Linked DNA regions of Kordia antarctica. The protein of the gene in region 1 interacts with the protein of each later gene in a pairwise test. Links are inferred from orthologs where the notes say so. Each region holds a gene or a part of one and is shown on either strand. Other genes may lie near its edges.

What was found.
Region 2: the proteins of ligA (region 1) and IMCC3317_RS12275 interact in binary tests that used the Escherichia coli proteins (3 or more experiments, as listed by UniProt). The link is inferred for Kordia antarctica from one-to-one orthologs.

Annotation. Positions count from the first base shown.
Region 1 is NZ_CP019288.1:121,329-124,599, forward strand. The notes cover bases 229-3,164. They hold ligA (NAD-dependent DNA ligase LigA), read left to right. Parts: upstream 229-665; coding sequence 666-2,663; downstream 2,664-3,164. Other genes in these bases: IMCC3317_RS00570 (sugar MFS transporter), read left to right, coding at 229-627; IMCC3317_RS00580 (hypothetical protein), read left to right, coding at 2,668-3,164. Also shown: more of IMCC3317_RS00570, read left to right, coding at 1-228; more of IMCC3317_RS00580, read left to right, coding at 3,165-3,271. UniProt on the Escherichia coli protein: DNA ligase that catalyzes the formation of phosphodiester linkages between 5'-phosphoryl and 3'-hydroxyl groups in double-stranded DNA using NAD as a coenzyme and as the energy source for the reaction.
Region 2 is NZ_CP019288.1:2,955,239-2,959,115, reverse strand. What follows is about bases 225-3,766. They hold IMCC3317_RS12275 (leucine--tRNA ligase), read left to right. Parts: upstream 225-572; coding sequence 573-3,566; downstream 3,567-3,766. Also shown: IMCC3317_RS12280 (cell division protein FtsX), read right to left, coding at 1-224; IMCC3317_RS12270 (hypothetical protein), read left to right, coding at 3,874-3,877.

The DNA.
Region 1 (3,271 bases):
GCAATGTTATTGGGAGCTTTGGGAATCTTTGTCTACGTTGGCGCTGAGGTTTCTATTGGAAGCTTTTTAGTGAATTATTTTGACGATATGAATTTGGGCGCAATTGTCGCAGGAAACGAAACCATGATGAGCATTGCAAACACAATTGCGGACGTTTTTGGGAAAGATTTTGATGGAAAAGATCCGAAATCATTATTAGGTGTTTTCATTATATTTTATTGGGGCGGCGCAATGATTGGTCGTTTTGTTGGTGCATATTTGACAAAAATAATGTCGCCAGCAAAAGTATTGAGTACTTTTGCAATCTTGGCAATTTTGATGATCTTAATTTCAATAAGCACCACAGGATTAATCTCTATGTGGTCAATTTTGGCAGTAGGATTATTTAATTCAATTATGTTTCCAACTATATTTACGCTAAGTCTTGAAGGTTTAGGAGAATTAAAAGCACAAGCATCTGGATTGCTTTGTATGGCAATTGTTGGTGGCGCAATTATTCCATTCATTTTTGGGAATTTAATTGATGGATTTGGCTTTAAAACCGCATTTGTTTTAGCAATTGTTTGTTATGGATATATTATGTATTACGGATTTACGAAACGAAAAATGATTGCGTACAAATCATAAATAAAAAATAGATTTACAAAACGATTTTTAGAGATCAAATGAACGATATACAATTACAATTAAACGCTTTGCGCGATGAATTACGCGAACATAATTACAATTATTATGTATTAGATAATCCTACGATTGAGGATTACGACTTTGACATGAAACTCAAAGAATTACTAGCGTTAGAAGCAAAACATCCTGAATTTCACGATCCAAATTCGCCAACATTGCGCGTTGGTGGAACGATTACGAAGAACTTTAATACGATTCCGCATGAATATCGCATGTATTCATTGGAGAATTCGTATTCGAAAGAAGATTTACTCGATTGGGAAAAACGTATTGAAAAGATTCTTGATGTGGAAAATGTGGAGTTTACGTGTGAATTAAAGTATGATGGCGCCTCCATGAATTTGACATACGAAAATGGAAAATTGATAAAAGCTGTCACGCGTGGCGACGGTTTTCAAGGAGATGAGGTTACGAATAATATCAAAACCATCAAAACGGTTCCGTTACGTCTAAAAGGAGATTTTCCTCCAAAGTTTGATATTCGCGGCGAGATTATTCTTCCGCTTGACGGATTTAAAAAAATGAATGAAGAACGTGTCGAAAATGGTGAAGAACCGTATATGAATCCACGAAATACAGCTTCTGGAAGCTTAAAATTACAAGATAGTAGCGAAGTGGCAAAACGTCCGTTAGAATGTTTGTTATATAATATAAAAGGCGAAAATTTGCCAATTTCAACACAGTTTGAAAGTTTAGAGAAAGCTAGAAGTTGGGGATTTAAAGTGCCAACAGTCGCAAAAGTTGCCAAGAATGTAGATGAAATTTTGGAGTTTGTAAATTATTGGGAAGCCAATCGTCACGAACTTGAATATGAAATTGATGGCGTTGTGATAAAAGTCAACAATTTGCAGCATCAAGAAGAGTTAGGATATACTGCTAAAGCACCACGTTGGGCAATGGCGTATAAGTTTAAAGCGGAGCAAGTTTCGACGGTTTTAAACGAAATTACGTATCAAGTTGGGCGAACTGGCGCCATTACTCCTGTGGCAAATTTGGTTCCTGTTTTATTGGCTGGAACAACTGTAAAACGTGCTTCTTTGCATAATGCAGATCAAATAGAGAGATTGGATATTAGAGAACGCGATACCGTTTTTGTTGAAAAAGGTGGCGAAATTATTCCAAAAATAGTTGGTGTTAATTTGGAGTTACGACCTTCAGATTCTACCGAAACTGTATATAGAACCACGTGCCCTGAATGTGAAACGCCTTTGGAACGAAAAGAAGGCGAAGCGCAACATTATTGTCCAAATGTTTCTGGTTGTACGCCACAAATTGTCGGGAGAATTCAGCATTATATTTCGCGCAAAGCAATGGATATTGAAGGTTTAGGCGGCGAAACTGTTGCGTTATTAGTACATGAAGGTTTGATTACAAATTATGCTGATTTATACGAATTGACCAAAGAACAGGTAATTCCGCTAGAGCGAATGGCAGAGAAAAGTGCTGAAAATTTGGTGAATGGAATTGAGGAATCAAAGAAAATTCCGTTTGAACGTGTTTTGTACGCGTTAGGAATTAGATACGTAGGAGAAACTGTAGCTAAAAAATTGGCAAAACATTACAAATCTATTGAGGCTTTAATGAACGCTTCGTCGGAAGATTTAGTGAACGTCGACGAGATAGGAGTGAAGATCGCCGAAAGTGTGGCGCATTATTTCTCAGAAGAAGCTAACTTAGAAACCATTAATCGTTTGAAGCAATATGGAGTACAATTAGAGTTTTCTGCGGAACAGTTAGAAGGATTGACCGAAACTTTGTTAGGGAAATCATTTGTGGTTTCTGGAGTATTCGAAAAAGTATCGCGAAACGAACTTAAAAAACTCATAGAAAATAATGGAGGAAAAGTATCTTCTTCTATATCTTCTAAAACATCATTCGTTGTTGCAGGTGACAAAATGGGACCTAGCAAACGCGAGAAAGCAGAGAAATTAAACATAACGATAGTAACTGAAGATGAGTTTTTGAATATGATATAATTAAATGGATGTAACCAAACCAACGCATATTGCTTTTATCATTTCTGGAATTATTACGATGCTAGTGGCTATATTTTTTGAAAAGTTTAGTTTAATTTATGTGCAACCGTTTACAGTACTTACCATTTTAATCATTTATTTCACAGAAAAAAAAGAACCTACAAGCGTATTGTACATACTTTCTCAAATCATTGGAGTTATTGGCGGAATTCTATTAATTCTAGGCATGCGCGAGCATTTAAAAGCGGTTTCTATATTGTTTTCGTTCTTCTATATTTTTTACTTACGTATGATGTATGTCCGAAATGTGATGAAAAAAGGAGAATTGAAAACGTATTTTTATGTCGCGTTAATTTCATTGCCAGTTTTATACCTTTATTACAGCGTTATTCAAACAATTTCATCGGAACTTACCGAAGTTGTACTCTATTTTAGCGTCTTAATGTTCTTCATGTTAAGTTATTTCATGACCTCTTTGTACTATTACATAAAAGATAAAAATCAGTCGAATTTATGGATGTTGATTGCAGCTATTAACTTAGGTTTTATGAACATTATCATTGTTTTGAATGAATTGTACATGTACGAAACTATGTTTACAGTAATTG
Region 2 (3,877 bases), 2.8 Mb from region 1 along the record:
GCTAATGTTTTCTGTAACTGTTTAATCTCTACATCTTTTGCGCTATCTTTCAAATAAACAGTCAAAGCGATTTTTTCTTTATAATAATCAGCAACTTTTTTCGTATTCAACACTAACAAACCGAGCATTCCTAATAAAAAAAGTACAAGCGTAGTACTTAGTACAACCGAGAAATACGAAGAAATCAATCGTTTTTTTTGATACTTTTCAAAAGAAGAACCCATAAATAGTGCGTTAGATGTGTAAAAGTAGAAATTTTAAATACAAAAGCGTTTATAAGTTTAAAAAGTTTATCAGTTTAATGGTTATAGGTTTTGAAATTATAAATGTTGAATGCTAAATTATAAATCAAAAATTACTTTCGAACAAACGAACAAACGAACAAACGAATAAACGAATAAACGAATTATTGAAATTAAAAATGCAAAACTCAAAATATAAAATATAAAAGTGTTTCTTTCCGACAACCAAATCAACGAAACAACAAAAAAACGAACAACCAAACAACCAAAAGAATCTTTTGCCATTCATACAATAACCGTTAAATTTGCGCTTCTTTAAAAATCATCAAAATGAAGTACAATTTCAACGAAATTGAAGCCAAGTGGCAAAAAATTTGGAAAGAACGAGGAACTTTTCATGCTGAAAATCAATCCGACAAACCAAAATATTACGTACTCGACATGTTTCCATATCCGTCAGGAGCTGGATTGCACGTTGGTCATCCGCTAGGTTATATTGCTTCAGACATTTACGCGCGTTACAAGCGTCACAAAGGTTTCAATGTATTGCATCCGCAAGGTTATGACAGTTTCGGATTGCCTGCTGAGCAATATGCAATTCAAACTGGTCAGCATCCAGCAATTACGACTAAAACGAACATTGCACGCTATCGTGAGCAATTGGATAAAATTGGTTTCTCATTCGATTGGAGCCGAGAAGTTCGCACCTCAGATCCTGCGTATTACAAATGGACGCAATGGATTTTTATCGAACTTTTCAATTCATGGTACAATATAGAAACTGACAAAGCGGAACATATTGATACGCTTATTGCGAAATTTTCCGAAGCCGGAAATGTCGAAGTAAAAGCAATCTGTGATGATGAAATTGCTATTTTCGCTGCCGCAGAATGGACTCAGTATGATTCAAAAACACAACAAGAAATACTATTAAAATATAGACTCACCTATTTAGCAGAAACGGAAGTAAATTGGTGTCCAGGATTAGGAACAGTTTTAGCAAATGATGAAATTGTAAACGGCGTTTCAGAACGTGGCGGACATACAGTTATTCGTAAAAAAATGACACAATGGAGCATGCGAATCTCTGCGTATGCACAACGTTTATTAGACGGTTTGAATACAATTGACTGGCCACAACCATTAAAAGACTCACAAACCAATTGGATTGGTCGCTCACAAGGTGCAATGGTTTCGTTTAAAGTTGACGAACACGACGCAAAAATTGACGTTTTCACCACACGACCAGATACAATTTTCGGAGTAAGTTTCATGACGCTTGCGCCAGAACACGAATTAGTTGCAAAAATTACCACTGCCGATCAAAAAGAAGCAGTTGAAAATTATAGAGCTGCAACTTCAAAACGAAGTGAACGCGAACGAATGGCAGATGTAAAAACCATTTCTGGAGTATTTACAGGAGCTTTTGCGTTGCATCCTTTTACAGGAGAAAAAGTACAAATCTGGATTGGCGATTACGTATTGGCAAACTACGGAACAGGCGCAGTAATGGCAGTTCCGTGTGGCGATCAACGTGATTATGACTTTGCAAATCATTTTGGGTTAGAAATTCCAAATATCTTTGAAAACGTTGACATTTCAGAAGAAGCACACGCAGGAAAAGAAGGAACTAAAATTGCAAACTCTGATTTCTTAAATGGTTTATCGTATAAAAAAGCGATGAAAACTGTCATTTATGAAATGGAAAAACGTGGTTTTGGAAAAGGAAAAATTAACTATCGTTTGCGCGATGCGGTTTTCTCGCGTCAGCGTTATTGGGGCGAACCATTTCCAGTGTATTACGTAAATGGAATGCCGCAAATGATTGATGTACAGCATTTACCAATTGCATTGCCAGAAGTGGAGAAATACTTACCAACCGAAACTGGCGAACCGCCATTAGGAAATGCTGAGGTTTGGGCTTGGGACACGAATACAAATACGGTGGTTTCTAATGAAAAACTTGTCACTTCGAGCGCAGTCGAGAAGCAAGACAACGGAATCTATCCGCTAGAACTCAACACAATGCCAGGTTGGGCAGGAAGTTCATGGTATTTCTTCCGTTATATGGAAAAAGCATTGCGAGAAGATGATTTTGCAAGCAAAGAAGCGTTGAACTATTGGGAAAATGTAGATTTATACATTGGCGGAAGCGAACACGCAACAGGACATTTACTATATGCGCGTTTTTGGACAAAATTCTTAAAAGATAGAGGTTTTGTTGGTGTTGATGAACCGTTTGAAAAGTTGATTAACCAAGGAATGATTTTGGGAACTAGTGCTTTTGTGTATAAACCTTCATCTATATCTTATGAGCAAGGAGAATATGATAAAAAGAAGACTCCTGAACTTTTTGTTTCATCGGACTTGGTAGAAAAAGTAAAAAAGAGGTTTGAAACTTCTGGAGTTAAAGAATATGAAGAGGCGTATTCTTTTTATCTTAAAAAAATTAAAAAATTAGAAAAAAATTATAATTTAACTAGAATAAGTGCAGATTTCATTAAGCATCATGCCGATGTAACTTTTGTAAATGCTTCAGATGAATTGGATATTGAAGCCTTCAAAAATTGGCGTGCTGATTTTAAAGATGCTGAATTCATTTGCGAAGAAGATGGAACTTTTCAGGTTTCTCGAGAAGTCGAAAAGATGTCGAAATCGAAATACAATGTCGTAAATCCTGATGAGATTTGTGAAGCGTATGGTGCCGATAGTTTGCGTTTGTTTGAAATGTTTTTAGGACCTTTAGAGCAAGCAAAACCTTGGAATACCGCAGGAATTTCAGGAGTTTTTAGTTTCTTAAAAAAATTATGGAAATTATATATTGCAGACAGTGGACCAAATGTAACAGAAACTGCACCGACAAAAGACAACTTGAAAACGTTGCACAAAACGATTAAAAAGGTAGAAGAAGACATTGAAAACTTCTCGTTCAATACATCGGTTAGTACGTTTATGATTTGTGTAAACGAATTGATACAACAAAAATGCACAAGTAGAGAAATATTTGAACCGTTAACCATTTTAATTTCTCCGTATGCACCACATATTGCGGAAGAATTATGGTTTCGTTTAGGAAATGAAGGCTCTATCTCACAAGTACCTTTTCCAATTTTTGAAGCAAGACATTTGGTAGAAAGTTCAAAGGAATATCCAGTTTCGTTTAACGGAAAAATGCGCTTTAAAAAGGAATTACCACTTGATTTATCGAAAGAAGAAATTGAAAGAATTATTCTAGAAGATGAGCGCACGAAAACACAACTAGATGGCAGAACTCCTAAAAAAGTAATTGTAGTTCCAGGAAAAATCATTAATATCGTAGGGTAGAGTTGAAAGTGAAAAGTTATAAGTTAAAAGTGAAAAGTGAAAAGTTGAAAGTGAAGTGAGCACGGAGTTTCTTTTTCCGCAGTGTAGTATTCATTTTTCGTTAAGAATTTTTGAAGCCTTGGAAAAAATTTAGAAAAATGAATGCGGTTTTAGTTTTTCAGAGAAAAAACTAAAAACACCTCTGGAAAAACGCATTTTCTTTTGTTTCTTTTCTTTGTGCGAGCAAAGAAATAGAAAATTAAAAACGATCAATCTAAGTAGAATTATAGTCGCTCGCTTGACTTTACATCACAATAAAATTATATAAATGA